3 regions of the Pseudomonas sp. MWU12-2319 genome follow, and region 1 is predicted to be linked to each of the others. Evidence: predicted binding sites of a transcription regulator. Region 1 holds the regulator's gene; each other region holds the start of a gene.
The links. The regulator FliA, encoded in region 1, starts transcription of late flagellar genes. The targets are predictions, from matches to a motif close to CTAAAGTTTNNNNNNNNNNNGCCGNTAA.
Positions count from the first base shown of each region.

Region 2: M5C01_RS17585 (methyl-accepting chemotaxis protein) is a predicted target of FliA. The motif match lies at 5,088-5,115, and genes of this name have one in related genera.
Region 3: M5C01_RS10775 (methyl-accepting chemotaxis protein) is a predicted target of FliA. The motif match lies at 5,383-5,410, and genes of this name have one in related genera.

Region 1 is NZ_JALJES010000002.1:4,339-11,373, forward strand. Features, by position in the region: gene flhF (flagellar biosynthesis protein FlhF) at 1-959, shown strand, start outside; gene fleN (flagellar synthesis regulator FleN) at 1,081-1,914, shown strand; gene fliA (RNA polymerase sigma factor FliA) at 1,911-2,651, shown strand; gene M5C01_RS02745 (chemotaxis response regulator CheY) at 2,824-3,195, shown strand; gene M5C01_RS02750 (protein phosphatase CheZ) at 3,218-4,006, shown strand; gene M5C01_RS02755 (chemotaxis protein CheA) at 4,021-6,300, shown strand; gene M5C01_RS02760 (chemotaxis response regulator protein-glutamate methylesterase) at 6,353-7,035, shown strand, end outside.
Region 2 is NZ_JALJES010000010.1:115,319-122,353, reverse strand. Features, by position in the region: gene M5C01_RS17620 (MFS transporter) at 1-410, shown strand, start outside; gene M5C01_RS17615 (dienelactone hydrolase) at 412-1,443, opposite strand; gene M5C01_RS17610 (FMN-dependent NADH-azoreductase) at 1,693-2,304, opposite strand; gene M5C01_RS17605 (LysR substrate-binding domain-containing protein) at 2,434-3,342, shown strand; gene M5C01_RS17600 (MmcQ/YjbR family DNA-binding protein) at 3,339-3,698, shown strand; gene M5C01_RS17595 (DUF1294 domain-containing protein) at 3,693-4,124, opposite strand; gene M5C01_RS17590 (undecaprenyl-diphosphate phosphatase) at 4,121-4,948, opposite strand; gene M5C01_RS17585 (methyl-accepting chemotaxis protein) at 5,244-6,878, shown strand; gene M5C01_RS17580 (AAA family ATPase) at 6,940-7,035, shown strand, end outside.
Region 3 is NZ_JALJES010000005.1:232,020-239,054, forward strand. Features, by position in the region: gene M5C01_RS10755 (Nudix family hydrolase) at 1-399, opposite strand, end outside; gene argJ (bifunctional glutamate N-acetyltransferase/amino-acid acetyltransferase ArgJ) at 428-1,645, opposite strand; gene secA (preprotein translocase subunit SecA) at 1,767-4,502, opposite strand; gene M5C01_RS10770 (DciA family protein) at 4,810-5,265, shown strand; gene M5C01_RS10775 (methyl-accepting chemotaxis protein) at 5,570-7,035, shown strand, end outside.

The DNA.
Region 1 (7,035 bases):
ACGCCCCGGCGGTGGACCAGCGAGTGTTCGACTCGATGCGTTCGGAGCTCAACGGCCTGCGCGAGCTGCTGGAAGTCCAGCTCGGCTCCCTGGCCTGGAACCAGTTGCAAGGTCGTCAGCCGCAACAGGCCAACCTCTGGCGTCGCCTGCAGCGTATCGGCCTGTCCGGGCCGCTGTCGCGGGACCTGCTGGAGCTGGTGAACGGGATCGAGGAGCCGCGCCAGGCCTGGCGCATGCTGCTGGCGCACCTGGCGCGGATGATCGTCACGCCCGAGATCGAGCCACTGGAAGAAGGCGGTGTGATCGCCATGGTCGGCCCGGCCGGCATGGGCAAGACCACCACCCTGGCCAAGCTGGCGGCGCGTTATGTGCTCAAGTACGGCGCGCAGAACATCGCGCTGGTGAGCATGGACAGCTTCCGTATCGGTGCCCAGGAGCAACTCAAGACCCTGGGGCGGATCCTCAACGTCTCGGTGACCCATGTCGACCCGGGCCAGTCCCTGGCCCAGGCCCTCGACCCGCTGCTGCGCAAGCGCGTGGTGCTGATCGATACCGCCGGCCTGCAGGCCAGCGATCCGGCGTTGCGCATGCAACTGGAAAGCCTGGCCGGACGCGGGATCAAGGCGAAGAATTATCTGGTCCTGGCCACCACCAGCCAGAAACAGGTGCTGACCGCCGCCTACCACAGCTACAAGCGCTGCGGGCTGGCCGGTTGCATCCTGACTAAACTTGATGAAACGGCGAGCCTCGGCGAAGTGCTGAGCCTGGCCATCAGTCACGAATTACCAGTGGCCTACCTGACCGACGGGCCACGCATTCCGGATGATCTACACCTGCCGCGCCGGCATCAATTGGTGTCCAGGGCGGTCAGTGTGCAAATGCAGGAAGAACCCAGCGAGGAAGCCATGGCCGATATGTTCGCTGATATCTACCACAGCCCGTCAAAACGGGTGGGTTGAGATGAGTATTCAGACGTTGCAAATTACCTACATCGATGGTCTGCCACGCATTGTTCCGACAAGTGAACGCGCAGCCAGTTATGTGGCCTTCCGTCTAAGCAAGACAAGGTAAGAAGAGAACATGGGCAGCATGCATCCCGTACAGGTGATCGCGGTGACCGGCGGCAAAGGTGGCGTCGGGAAGACCAACGTGTCAGTGAATTTATCCCTGGCCCTGGCTGAGCTTGGCCGGCGCGTCATGCTGCTGGATGCGGATCTGGGGCTGGCGAATGTCGACGTCCTGCTGGGCCTGACACCCAAACGTACCCTGGCCGACGTGGTCGAAGGCCGCTGTGAGCTGCGCGATGTGCTGTTGCAAGGCCCGGGCGGGATTCGTATCGTGCCGGCGGCCTCGGGGACCCAGAGCATGGTGCACCTGAGCCCGGCGCAGCATGCCGGCCTGATCCAGGCATTCAGCGATATCGGCGACAACCTCGACGTGCTGGTGATCGACACCGCCGCGGGCATTGGTGAGTCGGTGGTCAGCTTCGTCCGCGCGGCCCAGGAAGTGCTGCTGGTGGTCTGCGACGAGCCGACATCGATCACCGATGCCTACGCCTTGATCAAGTTGCTCAACCGCGACTACGGCATGAACCGCTTCCGCGTGCTGGCCAACATGGCCCAGAGCCCGCAGGAAGGCCGCAACCTGTTCGCCAAGTTGACCAAGGTCACGGATCGTTTCCTGGACGTGGCCTTACAATACGTCGGCGCCGTTCCCTATGACGAGTGTGTGCGCAAGGCCGTGCAAAAGCAGCGTGCGGTCTATGAGGCATTCCCTCGTTCGAAATGTGCCTTGGCGTTCAAGGCTATCGCTCAGAAGGTCGACACCTGGCCGCTTCCCGCCAATCCACGGGGGCACCTGGAGTTTTTCGTCGAGCGTCTGGTGCATCAAACGAGTGCGGGACCGGTGCTATGACTGCCAGTGGCTATCGCATGTATTCCAAGTCGTCGCGTGACAGCCAATATGAATTGATTGAACGTTACGCACCGTTGGTCAAACGTATCGCCTATCACCTGCTGGCGCGGTTGCCGGCCAGTGTCCAGGTCGAGGATCTGATCCAGGCCGGGATGATCGGGCTACTGGAAGTCTCGACCAAGTACGACGCGAGCAAGGGGGCCAGTTTCGAGACCTATGCCGGCATTCGTATCCGCGGCGCGATGCTCGATGAAGTGCGCAAGGGCGACTGGGCACCACGTTCGGTACACCGCAATACCCGTATGGTCAGTGACGCAATTCGCGCAATTGAAGCAAAAACCGGCCGTGACGCTAAAGATCACGAGGTTGCAGCCGAACTCCAATTGAGTCTCGACGATTATTACGGGATTTTGAACGATACCTTGGGCAGCCGCCTGTTCAGTTTCGACGACCTGTTGCAGGACGGCGACCATGAAGGGCTGCACGAGGACGGCGCAAGTACTCATCTCGAGCCGTCGCGCGACCTGGAGGATGAACGCTTCCAGGCAGCGCTGGCGGATGCGATTGCCAATTTGCCGGAGCGTGAGCGACTGGTCTTGGCGCTGTACTACGACGAGGAGCTGAACCTCAAGGAAATTGGTGAGGTGCTGGGGGTCAGCGAGTCGCGAGTCAGCCAGTTACACAGCCAGTGCGCGGCCCGTTTGCGGGGGCGTTTGGGGGAGTGGCGAGCGCGCTGAGGGCAGTGTGGGAACACTGCGAACGAGACCGGCAAGGCGTTTGACGTCTTGCGGGTGACTCGGCCGGATGGCGTTTCCATGCAGTCGTTGAGTGCTGTGCCGAATTGATTGAACAGCGCGTCCAGGTGCTGTACGCGTTTAAGACTGCTTGGAGGTCGAATTGGACAAGAACATGAAAATCCTCATCGTTGATGATTTTTCAACGATGCGGCGGATCATCAAGAACCTGTTGCGTGACCTCGGGTTCACCAACACGGTTGAGGCGGACGACGGTACTACCGCGATTCCCGTCCTCAACAGCGGTAGCATCGACTTTCTGGTCACCGACTGGAACATGCCCGGCATGACCGGTATCGATCTGCTGCGCCACGTGCGCGCCGATGAAAAGCTCAAGCACCTGCCGGTGCTGATGGTGACCGCTGAAGCCAAGCGCGAGCAGATCATCGAAGCTGCCCAGGCCGGTGTAAACGGCTATGTGGTCAAACCATTCACGGCCCAGGCGTTGAAAGAGAAGATCGAGAAGATCTTCGAACGCATCGGTTGATGAAGTCCACCACGGGGGCGCTATGGAGCACAACGAATCTTCACTGGGTGATTTTGAACTAACCCTGAAAAAACATGCCCGCGAGCTGGTCGACAGCCTTGAAAAAGGCCGGTTTGGCGACGCGGTGCAAATGATCCATGAGCTGAATCAGACCCGTGACCGTGGCCTGTACCTGGAAGTCGGCAAGCTCACCCGCGAATTGCACAGCGCCATTGTCAACTTCCAGATCGACCCGCATATGCCGCAGGCCGAGGAAGTGTCGCAGATCACCGACGCCACCGAGCGCCTGTCCTATGTGGTCAGGCTGACCGAAGCGGCGGCCAATCGCACCATGGACCTGGTGGAGAGTGCGACCCCGAGGATCACTGGCCTGAACGTCGAGGCCAAGGCCCTGGGCGCCGACTGGGGCCGTTTCATGCGGCGCGAAGTCGGTGCCCAGGAGTTTCGCGAGCTGGCGCGGCGGGTCGAGACGTTCCTGTCCCGCAGCGAGCAGGAAACCCGCGCTGTTTCGAGCGAGCTGAACGATATTCTGCTGGCCCAGGATTACCAGGACCTTACCGGCCAGGTGATCAAGCGCGTGACCCAGATGGTCACCGAAGTGGAAAGCAATCTGCTCAAATTGGTGCTGATGGCCAGTCAGGTCGACCGCTTTGCCGGTATCGAACATGACCGCGATGCGCTTCTTGCCGAAAAAGACCCACAAAAACAGATGGCCCAGGGTGAAGGTCCGCAGATTCATGCCGATAAACGTGAAGACGTTATGTCCGGTCAGGACGATGTCGACGATTTGCTTTCCAGTCTTGGATTCTAGGAGCACCCAAACACATGAGCTTCGGCGCCGATGAAGAGATCCTTCAGGATTTTCTGGTTGAGGCCGGCGAGATTCTGGAGCAACTGTCCGAACAACTGGTCGAGCTGGAAAGCCGGCCAGATGATGCGGATCTGCTCAATGCAATCTTTCGCGGTTTTCACACTGTAAAAGGGGGCGCCGGCTTCCTCCAGCTCAACGAGCTGGTGGAGTGCTGTCACATCGCCGAGAACGTGTTCGACATCCTGCGCAAGGGGGAGCGACGCGTCGACTCGGAGCTGATGGACGTGGTCCTGGAAGCGCTGGATGCGGTGAACGGCATGTTCAGCGAAGTCCGTGAACGTGGCCCGATCACTGCGGCCACCCCGGAGCTGCTGGCGGCCTTGGCGCGCCTGGCGGAACCGGCGGGTGCCGAGGAAGTGGCCGCGCCAGTGGCCGAAGTGGCGGAGCCGGAACCGGTCGCTGAAAGCGAATCCGGCGACATCACCGATAACGAATTCGAAATGCTGCTCGACTCCCTGAACAGCGTCAAGGCCGAAGCCGAGGCGCCCAAAGCGGTGGCTGCGGTACAAGGCGAGGCCGGTGGCGATGAAATCACCGACGCCGAGTTCGAGTCCCTGCTCGATCAGTTGCACGGCAAGGGCCAGTTCGCGCCGGATGCCGTGGCGGCGCCCACTCCGCCGGCAGCACCGGCGGCGGCCAGCGGTGGGGCTGAAAAAAGTAGCGATATCACCGACGACGAATTCGAAGCCTTGCTCGACCAGTTGCATGGCAAGGGTTCGTTCAAGGTCGAGGCGCTCGATACCACTCCGGCTGCGGCTCAGGCGGCCGAGAAAACCGGCGCTGCAAGCGGCGACCTGATCACCGACCAGGAATTCGAATCGCTGCTCGACGAGCTGCATGGCAAGGGCAAGTTCACCGAAGTGGCCGCGACCACGGCGGTGGCCACGCCGGCCGCGACCAAACCGGCTGCCGCCGCACCTGCACCGGTTGCCAAGGCGCCAGCGCCGGTCGCAGCGACGCCAGCACCGGCCAAGGCCGCACCGGCACCTGCCGCCGCCGCGCCGGCTCCGGCCCGTGCCCCGGCGCCTGCCGCTGCGGCCGGCGACAAGCCGGCCGCCAGCGAAGCGGAAACCACCGTGCGGGTCGATACCGCGCGCCTGGACGAGATCATGAACATGGTCGGCGAACTGGTGCTGGTGCGTAACCGCCTGGTGCGCCTGGGCTTGAACAGCGGCGATGAAGCCATGTCCAAGGCCGTGTCCAACCTCGACGTGGTGACCGCCGACCTGCAGACCGCGGTGATGAAAACCCGTATGCAGCCGATCAAGAAAGTCTTCGGCCGCTTCCCGCGCCTGGTTCGCGACCTGGCCCGGCAGTTGAAGAAAGAGATCAACCTGGAACTGGTGGGCGAAGAGACCGACCTCGACAAGAACCTGGTGGAGGCCCTGGCCGACCCGCTGGTCCACTTGGTGCGCAACTCGGTCGACCACGGTATCGAAGAACCGGCCGACCGCGAAGCCATGGGCAAGTCCCGCAGCGGTCGGGTCATCCTCTCCGCCGAGCAGGAAGGTGACCACATCCTGCTGTCGATCTCCGATGACGGCAAGGGCATGGACGCCGACGTGCTGCGCAGTATCGCGGTGAAGAAGGGCCTGATGGACAAGGATGCGGCCGATCGCCTGAGCGAGACCGACTGCTTCAACCTGATCTTCGCCCCGGGCTTCTCGACCAAGACCGAGATTTCCGACGTGTCAGGGCGTGGCGTGGGCATGGACGTGGTGAAAACCAAGATCGCCCAGCTCAACGGTACCATCAACATCTACTCGACCAAGGGCAAGGGTTCGAAGATCGTCATCAAGGTCCCGTTGACCCTGGCGATCATGCCGACCCTGATGGTCATGCTCGGCAACCAGGCTTTTGCCTTCCCGCTGGTCAACGTCAACGAGATCTTCCACCTCGACCTGTCGCGCACCAATGTGGTCGACGGCCAGGAAGTGGTGATCGTCCGCGACAAGGCCCTGCCGCTGTTCTACCTCAAGCGCTGGCTGGTCAGTTCGGCCGCTCATGAGGAGCAGCGCGAAGGCCATGTGGTGATCCTTTCGGTGGGCACCCAGCGGATCGGCTTTGTCGTCGATCAGTTGGTCGGCCAGGAAGAAGTGGTCATCAAACCGCTGGGCAAGATGCTGCAAGGGACCCCGGGCATGTCGGGCGCCACCATTACCGGTGACGGTCGCATTGCCCTGATTCTCGACGTGCCGAGCATGCTCAAGCGTTACGCCGCACGGCGTATTTGATTCTGGCCCGGCGGCTGGGCTTAAGCCCGCCGCCGTGCCTAACGGAGTGTTTATGGTAGTCAAGGTCCTGGTGGTGGATGATTCGGGGTTTTTCCGCCGCCGCGTCTCGGAAATTCTTTCGGCGGATCCAAGCATTCAGGTCGTCGGTACGGCGACCAACGGTAAAGAAGCCATCGATCAGGCCCTGGCCCTCAAGCCGGACGTGATTACCATGGACTACGAGATGCCGATGATGGACGGCATCACGGCGGTGCGGCATATCATGCAGCGCTGCCCGACGCCGGTGCTGATGTTCTCGTCCCTCACCCACGAAGGCGCCCGGGTCACCCTCGATGCGCTGGACGCCGGGGCCGTGGACTTCCTGCCGAAGAATTTCGAAGATATCTCGCGCAACCCGGAGAAGGTCAAGCAGCTGCTGTGCGAGAAGGTTCACAGCATCTCGCGCAGTAACCGCCGCTTCAGCAGTGTGCCTGCTGCCGCGCCGTCTCCGGCCCCTACGCCGACACCGGCGTCCAGCAGCTACGGCAGCCCGGCTCCGGCACCCGTGCGCACCACCCCGGTGGCCAGTCGCGCTCCGGCGCCCGCACACGCCGCGGTCTCGACCTCCGGCGCGCCGAAGCGCAAGGCCTACAAGCTGGTTGCCATCGGTACCTCCACCGGTGGTCCGGTGGCCCTGCAGCGGGTCCTGACCCAGTTGCCGGCCAGCTTCCCGGCGCCCATCGTGTTGATCCAGCA
Region 2 (7,035 bases), on a different contig from region 1:
CCTGCTTCATCCTCGCCCGGCTGTTCTTTATCGGCTGCATCAACCGCTTCGGCGGTTTCAAGGCGGCCATCGCCTGCATGAGTATCGAGACCCTGGGCCTGGTGCTGCTCTGGCTGGCGCCTTCCACCGGCGTCGCCCTGGCCGGCGCGGGCCTGGCGGGGTTTGGCCTGTCGCTGGTGTATCCGGCGCTGGGTGTGGAGGCGATCAAACAGGTGCCGAGCAGCAGTCGCGGCGCGGGCCTGAGCGCCTACGCGGTGTTTTTCGACCTGGCACTGGCCATCGCCGGTCCGGTGATGGGCGCGGTGGCCTCGAATCTGGGGTATTCGTGGATTTTCTTCACGGCCGCACTCCTCTCGGTCGGCGGCCTGTCGGTCACGGTGCTGCTGGCACGTCGCGCGGCCACCCGCTGACTCACTGATCGGCGGTCTGCATCCCGCCATGGCTCGGCGTACTGAGGGTCTTGCTGAAGAAGCGCCCGGCTTCGTGGATCAGGTCGCGATGAATATCCTCGCGGTTGACCCCTTCGGCATCGGTACAGAGTCCCGGCGTGGCCTGCAGTTGCTCGGGGCCGCACGGCGCCATGAAGACGAAATGCCCGGCCCCGGCGATCAGCTTGAACTGCGGCGCCACCGGCAGCTTGCGCGCCAGGGCGGCGGCATTCTTGTCCGGAAACACCAGCTTGTCGTCACCGCCGCTGTACATCAGTACCGGCACATGGACACCGGCCAGGGTATGGCGGCCGAACATCAGGCTCAGCGGCGCCATCAGCAACAGCGCATGCACCCGTGGATCGGCCACCGGCTGCAGGTCATCGCGGTCGACAATCAATTCGCCCTTGGTGTTGCAGGCATCCTTGTCATCCGGACGCTGCTGGCAATAACGACGCAGACGCTCCAGGTTCGGCTGGGCGCCGGCCAGGATCAGCGCGGTTTCGCCACCCGCCGAATAACCGATCACGCCGACATTCTCGGCTTCGATAAACGGTGACAGGGTCGAGTCGCCGAGGGCGGCGGTGATGGCTTCGGAAATCTGCATGGGCCGGCCATAGAGGTTGCTCAGCGTCCCCAGGCGGCTTTGATCCTTGTAGTTGTCGCCCGGGTGCAACACCGCGACCACGATAAAGCCCTTGCGCGCCAGGGAAGTGGCCAGGTCGTGCAGGGCCAGGGGCGTGCCGGTGTTGCCATGGGACAACATCAGCAGTGGATAGCGGCCAATGGCAACCTTGACGTCTTCGCCGGCCTGGATCGTGTAGTTGCCGATCCGGCTCGTGTGCTCACGATCACTGGAGGGATAGAAGGCAATCGCCGACATCGGCTTGAGATCCAGCGGATCGAGGAATATCAGACGATGATAACCGACGCTCCAATGAGCGGGCGGCGCGGCCTGCACCGTCAGGAGGCTGCTGGACAAGCAGATCAGTAATACTGCACAAAGACGCATCATGGGGATGTCCACCTTTGCTGCGTAATTAGCACGCCAATTCTCTTCAATTCCCTGAAGCTAAAGCTCTGGAGAGGGCTTTGACTGATTTTCGAGGTTTTTCAGAGCACCTATGGTTGATCGATGCCTGCATAAACCGAGCCAAACCTGAACAGCCAGACGCAAAAAACTCCGTACGCTGACCATTCATAATGATCAGAGTACGGAGTTTAATGGGTGTTCCCGAAAGAAGCTCGCGTGTTTACCAAAGCTTTACGCGGTGGCGAACAGCTCTTCGCTGATCCGCGCCTGGGCGGTGCTGATGGCCTTGGCGCGGACTTCTTCGCCGTAACCCAGGCCATGGGCGCGGACGAATTCGATATCGGTGATGCCGAGGAAACCGAACAGCACGTTCAGGTAGTCTTCATGGGCTACGCCGGTAGGCATGCCGACATGCAGGCCGCCGGAAGTGGAGACGATCACCAGTTTCTTGCCACCCGCCAGGCCTTCAGGACCGGCTTCGGTGTAACGGAAGGTCTTGCCGGCGACGGTGATGCGGTCGATCCAGGCCTTGAGTTGGGTCGGGATGCTGAAATTGTACATCGGTGCCGCGATGACGATGGCATCGGCGGCGAGGAACTCTTCGATGGTCGAAGCACTGAGTTCGGCTTCGTGGCGCTGGGCGGCGTCACGCAGTTCGGCAGCGGTACCGCCGGCGACCAGGGTCAGGCTGGAGAAGTGGCTGATGGCGTCGCTGGCCAGGTCGCGGTAGGTCACCACGGCAGAAGGCTCGGCGAGTTTCCAGGCGTCGACCACCTGACGGCTCAACTGACGGGAGGCGGAGTTGTCGCCCAGGATGCTGGAATCAATGTGCAAGAGTTTCATGCGGGATCTCCAAGTGAGGATCGCCACTGGGCGATCAAGTTGAGATAATCCTACAGGCGAAACCAATAGCCGATTAGACAGCTTGAATGTGATAGTTTGTCCCAACCATAGAACAATCGAGTCACGCCCATGCAGGACCTCAACGATCTCTACTACTTCGCCAAGGTGGTCGAAGCCGGCGGCTTCGCGGCGGCCGGGCGTCTGCTGGGCATTCCCAAGTCGCGCCTGTCGCGACGCATCGCCGAGCTGGAAGAACGCCTCGGCGCGCGCTTGCTGCAACGCACCACCCGCCAGCTGAAACTCACGGCGGTCGGCGAGCGCTACCTGCGCCATTGCCAGGCGATGCTGCTGGAGGCCGAGATGGCCGACGAGGCAGTGGCCAGCATGTCCAGCGAACCCCGTGGACGCTTGCGCGTCTCCTCTCCGGTGGGCCTGGCCCAGGAGTTCATGCCCTGGGTGATCTCCAGCTTCCTGACCGCGCACCCGCTGGTTCAGTTGGAAGTGCTGATGGTCAATCGGCGGGTCGACCTGGTGACCGAGGGCGTCGATGTCGCCCTGCGGGTCCGCGAACAAGGCGACGAAGACCCGTTGCTGGTGACCCGCCGCCTGCGTCAGGCGCAAACCTTTATCCTGGCGACACCGGCCTTTCTCGAGCAACACCCCATCAACCAGTTGGACGATCTCAGGAATGCACCCGTATTGGGCGCCCTGGAGGCTGATCGGCTGGTGCACCTGAGCCTGATCAACGCCGAGGGTGAAAAACGCGAACTGGCCCTCGAGGCCCGACTCGGAGTCGACGACTTTGTCGTGCGCAAGGCCTGTGCCCTTGCCGGCCTGGGCTTTACCGTCCTGCCGATGCTGTATTGTGAGCAGGAGCTGGCCAACGGCACTTTCGTGCAGATACTCCCGGAATGGTCCTTGCCCGGCGGCTGGTTGCAGGCCGTCTACCCCCATCGGCGCGGCGTACTGCCGGCGGTGCGGGCTTGGATCGATCATCTGGCCGAAGTTTTCAAAGGTTGCGGAGATAGAACACTGTGAAAGGATCAAGCCTGAGCCGGGAAGACATCGCGCAGTTCTGCCTGACACTGCCCGGGGCGCGGGAAGACTACAAATGGGGCGGCGTGCGGGTATTTTCCATTGCCGGCAACAAGATGTTCGCCGTGCAAGGGCTGCGCGGCGACTCCCTGGCCTTCAAGGTCGACAAGGAGCTGTTCCTCGGTCATGTCGACCGTCCGGGAATCGGGCCCGCGCCGTATCTGGCCAGGGCCCACTGGATCATCATGGACACACCCTACCCGCTGGGCCGTGACGAACTGCAAGGGTTGATCCAGCGCTCCCATCAACTGGTGGTGGCAAAACTGCCCAAGCGCGTCCAGGTCGGCCTGCTGTTATAGAAACGACAGGTGCACCAGGCTGGCGCTGAGGAACAGGTAGTCGATCCAGAACACCTGGTGCAATAGCACGATCAACCAGAACACCAGCTGAAACGAGACTTTGCGGGTTTTGTGCCGAAACACCTGCTGGGCGATCAGCGCCCCCGGCCAGCCGCCCAGCAGCTCGATGGCGTGGAGGACCTTCTCCGGTGTACGCCAGGTTTCGTCACGGGCCTTGCGCTTGTCGCTCCAGTAGAGAAAAAACGCCAGCAAGCTGACCAGTCCGTAAGCCCACAGCGGCGCCGGGGAGCCACCACCAAGCCACATCTTCAGCGCGCCAAATCCAGGCAATACGCAGAGCACCAGCAGCGCCGCCAGCTTGAGCTTGAGATGCCGGACCCGGCCGCTGGCCTGGTGGCCAAGTTCCTGGCTACGTGGCGCCCTCATCCGTGGCTCGACCAGTCGACCCAGCCGAACTGCCAGGTGGCCAGGATCACCAGGCCGAAGACAATCCGGTACCAGGCGAACGCCACGTAGGTATGGCTGGCGATGAACTTCAGCAGACCGCGCACGGCGATCATCGCGAAAACAAAGGACGTCACGAAACCCAGGGCAATCACCGGCAAGTCCGCCATCTGGAACTGATGGCGGAAACCGTAGCCGGAATACACCGCCGCGGCGACCATGGTCGGCATCGCCAGGAAGAACGAAAACTCGGTGGCGGTCTTGCGCGACAGCCCGAACAGCAAGCCGCCGATAATCGTCGCGCCGGAACGCGAGGTGCCGGGGATCATCGCCAGGCATTGGGCGAAGCCGACCTTCAGGGCATCTTTCCAGGTGATCTCATCCACCGTCTCGGCATGCACCACGTGCTGGCGGCGCTCGGCCCAGAGGATGATCAAGCCGCCCACCACCAGCGCGGCGGCGACGGTGATCGGGTTGAACAGATAGGTGGCGATAACCTCCTTGAACAACACCCCCAGCACCACCGCCGGCAGGAACGCCACCAGCAGGTTGAGGGTAAAGCGCTGGGCATTGCGCTGCGTCGGCAGGTCCCGGACCACCGAGAACACCTTGTGACGAAACTCCCAGACAACCGCCAGGATCGCCCCGAGCTGGATGATGATATTGAAGGCAATCGCCCGTTCCCCACCGAAATTCAGCAGGTCCGCGACGATAATCTGGTGCCCGGTGCTGGAGATCGGCAAGAACTCCGTCAAACCCTCGACAATACCCAGAATCACTGCCTGTACGGCGGTCCACAGATCCATTATTCCCCCATGCTGCCGCACACCCCGCGCGGCACTTGAAAAATTCGACGTTCGATCATCTGCCCATGACAACAGGTACACAGCGTGCCGCACCGCTTGTCGTCAAAGCGTAAAAAATGCCTGAAAAATCAAACATCAACTCAGGTTTGTCAGTTTCGGGCCGAGATCCTATCAGACACGTCTGTTTGTGGCTGCCAGGAAAGTAGCCAAAAGCCTGCTGGGCAGGAGCGATAAAACCTGTTTGGATGCAGATTGGCGATGATCACCACAAGAAGAAACAAGGAGCGGTGTCCTCATGAATAGTTTGCGAAATGTGTCGATCAGTCGGCGGTTGTGGCTCATCCTCATCGTCGCCATGGCGATGCTGCTGACCCTGGGCCTGTTGATGCTCCAGCAGATCCATGACGACCTGTACCAGGGCAAGGCGCAGAAGACCCAGCACGTGGTCCAGGTCGCCAGTGGCGTCCTCAACTACTACCACGACCTGGAAACCGCCGGCACCCTCAGCCGCGAAGCCGCACAGAAGCAGGCCATGAACGTGATCCGCGGCCTGCGCTACAACCAGACCGACTATTTCTGGATCAACGACCAGCGCCCGGTGATGATCATGCACCCGGCCAACCCCAAGCTTGAAGGCCAGGACCTGTCAGGGATCAAGGACCCGGACGGCTACGCCCTGTTCAACGAGATGGTCACCCTGACCAAGGCCAAGGGCGCGGGGATGATCAACTATCGCTGGCCGAAACCGGGGGCCAGCGCCCCGGTACAGAAAACCTCCTATGTCCAGCTCTTCGAACCCTGGGGCTGGATCATCGGCTCGGGCGTGTACGTCGACGACCTGCAGGACGAGTTCTACGGCCAGGTCTGGCGAGCGTCGCTGATCGGCCTGGGGATTGCGCTGATCATGGCGTTGCTGGTGACGATGATTGCCCGCAGCATCGTGCGCCCCCTGCAGGAAACCGTGAATGCCATGGCCAATATCGCCAGCGGTGAAAGCGACCTGACCCACAGCCTCGATACCCACGGGCAGGATGAAGTGACGCAACTGGCCCGCCATTTCAACGGGTTTACCAGCAAGCTGCGCAGCGTGGTCGGCCAGCTCCAGGACTCGGCGACGGCACTCGGCCAGTCCTCCAGCGACCTGGGCAGCAACGCCACCCAGGCCCAGGCCCGCAGCCAGCAGCAATCGCAACAGATGGAAATGGTGGCGACGGCGATCAACGAAGTCACCTATGGCGTGCAGGACGTGGCCAAGAATGCCGAGCAGGCCGCCAGCGAGATGCGTGATGCCGAAGCCCAGGCGCGCCAGGGCCAACTGAATATCGACAACAGCCTGCAACAGATCGATTCGCTCTCCGCCACCATCAACCAAGCGGTGGAGGTGATCCGCACCCTGGCGGCCGAAAGCACGCAGATCGGCAGCGTCCTGGAAGTGATTCGCTCGATTGCCGAACAGACCAATCTGCTGGCCCTGAACGCCGCCATCGAAGCCGCCCGGGCCGGTGAACAGGGTCGCGGCTTTGCCGTGGTCGCCGATGAGGTGCGCCTGCTGGCCCAGCGCACCCAGAAGTCCACGGCGGAGATCCAGTCGATGATCGAGCGTCTGCAAGGTCATTCCGAAGCCGCGGTGAAAGTCATCGGCGACAGCAGCCGTGCCTCGCAACTGACCATCGAGCAAGCCGGCCTGGCTGGCGAGAGCCTGAACGCCATCGGCCAGGCCCTGCGTAACCTCAATGGGCTCAATGCCTCGATTGCCAGCGCCACCCTCGAGCAGTCCCATGTGGTGGAGGAAATCAACCAGAACGTCACCGACGCGGCGGGCCTGTCCCACAGCACGGCCCTGGCGGCCGAGCAATCGAGTGTCGACAGTGAAAAGCTCAAGAACCTGAGCCAGCAACTCAATACCTTGCTCAAGCAGTTCAAGGTCTGAGGGCGGGAGGGTACAATCGCCCTCCTTTTTTCGAGCCCAAGGAATTCCCATGCCCGCGCCCATGAAGGTCATTGTCCTGGCGGGGCCTGAATCCAGTGGTAAAAGCTGGCTGTCCGCCGAACTGCAAGCCCATTTCGGTGGGCTGGTGGTGGGCGAA
Region 3 (7,035 bases), on a different contig from region 1:
CAGATACTCCGCCGACAAACGGGCGGCGGCGACAATCGGCTGGTTGGCCGCCGGAAACTCGTAGTCCGCCAGCTCCCGCGCACTGACCCAGGCCAGCGGCTGGCCCTCGGCACCGTGGGGGTCGCCGGTAAAAGCCGAAACCTCCCAGACATCCAGCAAGACCTGCTTGTCCGGATAATCGTGCCGCACCTTGATCAACGGTCGGGCAGCACTGACCACGATGCCCAGCTCTTCCTGAAGCTCGCGGGCCAGGGCCACCTGGACGGCTTCGCCGTCCTCGACCTTGCCGCCGGGAAACTCCCAGAGACCGCCCTGGTGCTGGGTATCCGCCCGACGGGCAATCAGGATGCGACCGTCAACACCCCGGATGACCGCCGCCGCCACATGAACGCGTTTCACGTTGAAACCTCCTGCTCGAACCTGTGGATCAGGTGCGGTATTCCGCGTTGATCTTCACGTACTCGTGGGACAGGTCGGTGGTCCAGATGGTTTCACTGCACTGGCCGCGACCCAATTCGATACGAATGGTGATTTCTTCCCGAGCCATGACCGCCGAGCCCTGCTCTTCGGTGTAGCTCGCCGCACGAGCGCCACGGCTGGCGATGCAGACTTCGCCGAGGAACACGTCGATCTTGCTCACATCCAGGTCCGGCACACCGGCGCGGCCGACGGCGGCGAGGATACGGCCCCAGTTCGGATCGGAGGCGAACAGCGCCGTCTTGATCAGCGGCGAATGCGCCACGGTGTAACCGACATCCAGGCATTCCTGGTGATTGCCGCCGCCGTTGACTTCGACGGTGACGAACTTGGTGGCGCCTTCGCCGTCACGAACAATGGCCTGGGCCACATCCATGCACACCTCGAACACGGCCTTTTTCAGCGCGTCGAACAACGGCCCGCGGGCCTCGGTGATTTCCGGCAGCCCGGCCTGGCCGGTGGCGATCAGCATGCAGCAGTCGTTGGTCGAGGTGTCGCCGTCGATGGTGATGCGGTTGAACGACTTGTTCGCACCGTCCAGCATCAGGCTGTGCAGGACCTCACGGGAGACCTTGGCGTCGGTGGCGATGTAGCCGAGCATGGTCGCCATGTTCGGACGGATCATCCCCGCCCCCTTGCTGATCCCGGTGACGGTAATGGTCACGCCGTCATGCTGGAACTGGCGGCTCGCGCCCTTGGGCAGGGTGTCGGTGGTCATGATGCCGGTGGCGGCAGCAGCCCAGTTATCCACGGACAGGTCATCCAGGGCCGCCTGCAAGGCGCCTTCGATTTTCTCTACCGGCAACGGCTCGCCGATCACCCCGGTGGAGTACGGCAGCACGGCGCTTTCATCGACACCGGTCAGCTCGGCCAGCTTGGCGCAGGTCCGCGCGGCGGCGGCCAGGCCCGGCTCACCGGTTCCGGCGTTGGCATTGCCGGTGTTGGTCAACAGATAACGCACGTTGCCCTGGACGCGCTGCTTGGCCAGGATCACGGGTGCCGCGCAAAACGCGTTGAGGGTAAACACCCCCGCCACCGTGGAACCTTCGGCGCAGCGCATCACCACCACATCCTTGCGCCCGGGGCGCTTGATACCGGCCGAGGCGATACCGAGTTCAAAACCGGCAACCGGGTGCAACGTAGGCAAAGGACCAAGACCAACAGCCATGAATGCGCTCCTTTTAATGTGATATCTGCACTGCCGTCACAAGGGCAGTGTTTCAAATGGAAAAACGCCGCGACGGCTAATGCCGGTCGCGGCGCAGGTATTTCAGTATCCGGTAAAGACCTTAGCTGATCTGACCGTGGCAGTGCTTGTACTTCTTGCCCGAACCGCAGTAGCACAGTTCGTTACGGCCCAGCTTCTGCTCGTTGCGCACCGGCGCGGTGGCCAGGGCGACATCGACTTCTTCACCGAGGATTTCCGGCGCGTCCAGGCCTGGGGCTTCAGCGTGCTCGAACTGCATGCGCTGGGCCAGGGCTTCGGCTTCCTGACGCAGGCGCGCTTCTTCTTCGATCGGATCTTCGCGACGCACCTGGACGTGGGAGAGGACACGAATCGAATCGCGCTTGATCGAGTCCAGCAGCTCGGAGAACAGGGTGAACGACTCGCGCTTGTATTCCTGCTTCGGGTTCTTCTGCGCATAACCACGCAGGTGGATGCCGTGGCGCAGGTGATCCATGGTCGACAGGTGGTCTTTCCAAAGGTCGTCGAGCACACGCAGCACGATCTGCTTCTCGAAGGTGCGCAGCGCTTCGGCACTGGCCTGCTCTTCTTTTTCGTTGTACGCCAGCAGCAGCTCGCTGAGCAGCTTCTCGCGCAGGGTCTCTTCGTACAGGTGATCGTCTTCGTCGAGCCACTGCTGGATTGGCAGTTGCACGCCGAAATCGTTCTGCAGGGCCGCTTCCAGACCCGCCACGTCCCACTGTTCTGGCAGCGACTGTGGAGGAATATGGGCGCTGACAGTGGCGTTGAGCACGTCCTGACGGAAGTCGGCGATGGTTTCACCGATATTGTCGGCGGCCAGCAACGTGTTACGCATGTGATAGATCACTTTACGCTGTTCGTTGTTGACGTCGTCGAACTCGAGCAGTTGCTTGCGAATGTCGAAGTTGCGGCCTTCGACCTTGCGCTGGGCCTTTTCGATGGCGTTGGTCACCATGCGGTGCTCGATCGCCTCGCCTGGCTGCATGCCCAGGGCCTTCATGAAGTTCTTCACCCGGTCCGAGGCGAAGATACGCATCAGGCTGTCTTCCAGGGACAGGTAGAAACGGCTGGAACCGGCGTCGCCCTGACGACCGGCGCGACCGCGCAGCTGGTTGTCGATACGACGGGATTCGTGACGCTCGGAAGCGATCACCTGCAAGCCGCCCGACTCGAGCACCTGCTGGTGGCGTTTCTGCCAGTCGGCCTTGATCTGGGCGATCTGCTCAGGCGTCGGGTTTTCCAGGGCCGCCACTTCGACTTCCCAGTTACCGCCCAACAGGATGTCGGTACCGCGACCGGCCATGTTGGTGGCGATGGTCAGGGCGCCAGGGCGACCGGCCTGGGCGATGATTTCCGCTTCCTTCTCGTGGAACTTGGCGTTCAGGACCTTGTGCTCGATGTTCTCCTTATTGAGCAGGCTGGACATGTGCTCGGAGGTCTCGATGGTCGCCGTACCCACCAGCACCGGACGGCCCTGGGCCAGGGACTCCTTGATGTCGGTGATGATCGCCGCGTACTTCTCTTCGGCAGTGAGGAACACCAGGTCGTTGTAGTCCTTGCGCGCCAATGGCTTGTTCGGCGGGATGACCGTCACTTGCAGGCCGTAGATCTGGTGGAACTCGAATGCTTCGGTGTCCGCGGTACCGGTCATGCCGGACAGCTTGGTGTACAGGCGGAAGTAGTTCTGGAAGGTGGTCGAGGCCAAGGTCTGGCTTTCAGCCTGGATATTCAGGTTTTCCTTGGCCTCGATGGCCTGGTGCAGGCCCTCGGACAGGCGACGGCCGGGCATGGTCCGGCCGGTGTGTTCGTCCACCAGGACAACCTGGCCTTCCTGGACGATGTATTCGACGTTGCGGTTGAACAGCTTGTGGGCACGCAGGCCGGCATACACGTGGGTCAACAGGCCCAGGTTGTGCGCCGAATAGAGGCTCTCGCCCTCGGCCAGCAGGCCGACCTGGGTCAGCATCTCTTCGATGAACTGGTGACCGGCTTCGTTGAGCTCGACCTGACGGGTCTTCTCGTCGACGGTGAAGTGGCCTTCCTTGGTCACCACGCCTTCCACTTCCTCGACGTGCAGCTGGAGGCGCGGGATCAGCTTGTTGATCTCGGTGTACAACCGCGAGCTGTCTTCGGCCTGGCCGGAGATGATCAGCGGGGTGCGGGCTTCGTCGATCAGGATGGAGTCGACTTCGTCGATCACGGCAAAGTTCAGCTCGCGCTGGAACTTCTCTTCCATGCTGAACGCCATGTTGTCGCGCAGGTAGTCGAAACCGAATTCGTTGTTGGTGCCATAGGTGATGTCGGCGGCATAGGCGGCACGCTTCTCTTCCGGCGGCTGGAACGGCGTGACCACGCCGACCGTCAGGCCGAGGAATTCATAAAGCGGGCGCATCCAGTTGGCGTCGCGGCGGGCCAGGTAGTCGTTCACCGTGACCACGTGCACACCTTTGCCGGACAGCGCGTTGAGGTAAACGCCCAGGGTCGCCACCAGGGTTTTACCCTCGCCGGTGCGCATTTCCGCGATCATGCCTTCGTGCAAGGTCATGCCGCCGATCAACTGCACGTCGAAGTGGCGCATGCCCATGACCCGCTTGCCGGCTTCGCGGGCGACCGCAAAGGCTTCGGGCAGGAGTGTGTCGAGGGTCTCACCTTGGGCTATGCGGGCCTTGAACTCTCCGGTCTTGGCACGCAACTGCTCGTCCGAAAGGGCCACCATTTGCTCTTCGAAGGCATTGACGATCTGTACCGTCTTGAGCATGCGTTTGACTTCACGCTCGTTCTTGCTTCCAAAAAGTTTCTTTAACAAAGGCGCAAACATATCGGCAGGTTCTTCCACACATAGGGATGGAGGGCGGCCCCGTGAGTCGCCCGAGCAGCCCTCATGGCCGCATGCGAACGAGTATTCTACCCGGAAACGATGGTGAGGAAAGTGGCGTTAATCCACGATGCTGGCACAGCGCTGTGACGGGGCCACTCTAAAATAAGGTCTTTTTCCCGAACTTCAAGCCATCGAGTGCAGACGTTAACCGCGGACTTTAGGGCCAAAGACGATTCACATCAATGGCCGCGGGCAGAGCGGGCGCTTCTGCTACCATGGCGACTCTGTTTCTTCAGGTGTCTGAACCATGGCATTTCGCCCCCTCACGGCCCGGGCTCCCGCCGCCCTGCTTCGCGAAGCCAAGCCGCTGAAAGCCATTTTCGGCCATGCCCAACGCCTTGCGCATTTGCAGCGCCTGGTGGAAAGCCAACTGCAACCCGCCGCCCGCGAGCACTGCCACGTGGCGTCGTGGCGCGAAGGCAGCCTGTTGCTGATCGTCACCGACGGGCACTGGGCGACCCGCCTGCGCTACCAGCAAAAACGCCTGCAACGGCAATTACAGGCGTTCGAGGTGTTCGAGAGCCTGACCCGCATCCTGTTCAAGGTGCAGCCGCCGACCGTGCCCCAGGGCGCGGTGGGCCACACCATGGATTTGTCGGTGAGCGCAGCGCAAACCATCCAGGACACCGCCGACGGCATCAGCGACCCGAACCTGCGCGCCGCCCTGGAGCGCCTGGCCAGCCACGCCAAGCCCAAGACCTGAACCGGCGGCCTCGCCGCCTCCCCGACGACCTGATCGCCTGTTCCTGGAGGGCTTCAGCGCGCTCCATCCCGAGAAACCCGCCAGGGCTATCCGTCCGGCGGGACGCAGTTGCCCTGGTTAATCTTTGCGCCGACTCAGTCGATAGCAAGAGGACAACCCAGAAAACAATCAAAACAACAATCCGGCTTTCCCCCAAGAAGAGCCCCCAAGGAGCAGAGGAACAGCTTAGGTTCAACGCTGCCCAGCGCGCACCACCGGCCATCGCCTACCTGGACACCCAAAACTTCAGCGGACCTTGAACGCCATGAACAAAAACCTCAAATTCAGTCACAAGATCCTGCTGGCCGCGTCGCTGATCGTACTCGCGGCCTTTGCGCTCTTCACGCTGTACAACGATTACCTGCAACGCAATGCAATCCGCGATGACCTCAACAGTTATCTACATGAGATGGGGGGCGTCACCGCCAACAATATCCAGACCTGGCTGACCGGCCGCAGCCTGCTGATCGAAAACCTGTCCCAGTCGGTCGCCCTCAATGCCGACCCGGCCAACGTCTCCAACCTGCTGGAACAGAAGGCCATCACCTCGACCTTCATGGGCGCCTACCTGGGCAACAAGGACGGCAGCTTCATGATCCGTCCGGACAGCAAGATGCCCGACGGCTACGACCCCCGCGCCCGCCCCTGGTACAAGAGTGCCGAGAACAGCAGCGGCTCGGCCCTGACCGAACCCTATATCGACCTGGCGTCCGGGCAGTTGGTGATTTCCATCGTCAACACCGTGCGCAAGGCCGGCCAGAGCATCGGCGTGGTGGGCGGCGACCTGAGCCTGCAAGCCATTGCCGACAGCCTCAACGCCTTGAGTTTCGACGGTAACGGCTACGCCTTCCTGGTCAGCGCCGATGGCAAGATCCTGGTGCACCCGGACAAGGCCCTGGTGATGAAAAGCCTCAGCGACGCCTATCCCCAGGACACCCCGCGCATCGGCAACGAGATCAGCGAAACCGTGGCCAACGGCAAGACGCGCATCGTCGCCTTCGCCCCGATCAAGGGTTTATCTTCGGTAAGCTGGTATGTCGGCGTGTCCGTGGACAAGGACAAGGCCTTTGCGATGCTGAGCAATTTCCGCAGCTCGGCCGTGATCGCCACCACCATCGCCGTACTGATCATCATCGCCCTGCTCGGCCTGTTGATCCGTGCGCTGATGCAACCGCTGCACGTGATGACCCGTGCCATGCAGGATATCGCCGACGGCGAAGGCGACCTGACCCGGCGCCTGACGATCGAGTCCCAGGACGAGTTCGGGATCCTCGGTAGCGCCTTCAACCGTTTCGTCGAACGCATCCACACCTCGATCAGCGAAGTCTCCTCGGCAACCCAACAGGTCAACGAAGTGGCCCTGCGGGTGGTCAGCGCCTCGAACTCGTCGATGCTCAACTCCGATGAACAGGCCAGTCGCACCAACAGCGTCGCCGCGGCCATCAACCAGCTGGGTGCCGCCGCCCAGGAAATTGCCCGCAATGCCGCCCAGGCCTCGAATCAGGCCAGCGACGCCCGTGGCCTGGCCACGGACGGTCAGCAGGTGGTGGAGCGCAGCATCAAGGCCATGCACCAGTTGTCGGAAATGCTTGCCACATCAAGCACCAACATCGAGTCGCTGAACAGCAAGACGGTGAATATCGGGCAGATTCTCGAAGTGATCACCAGTATTTCCCAGCAAACCAACCTGCTGGCCCTCAACGCCGCCATCGAGGCGGCCCGGGCCGGTGA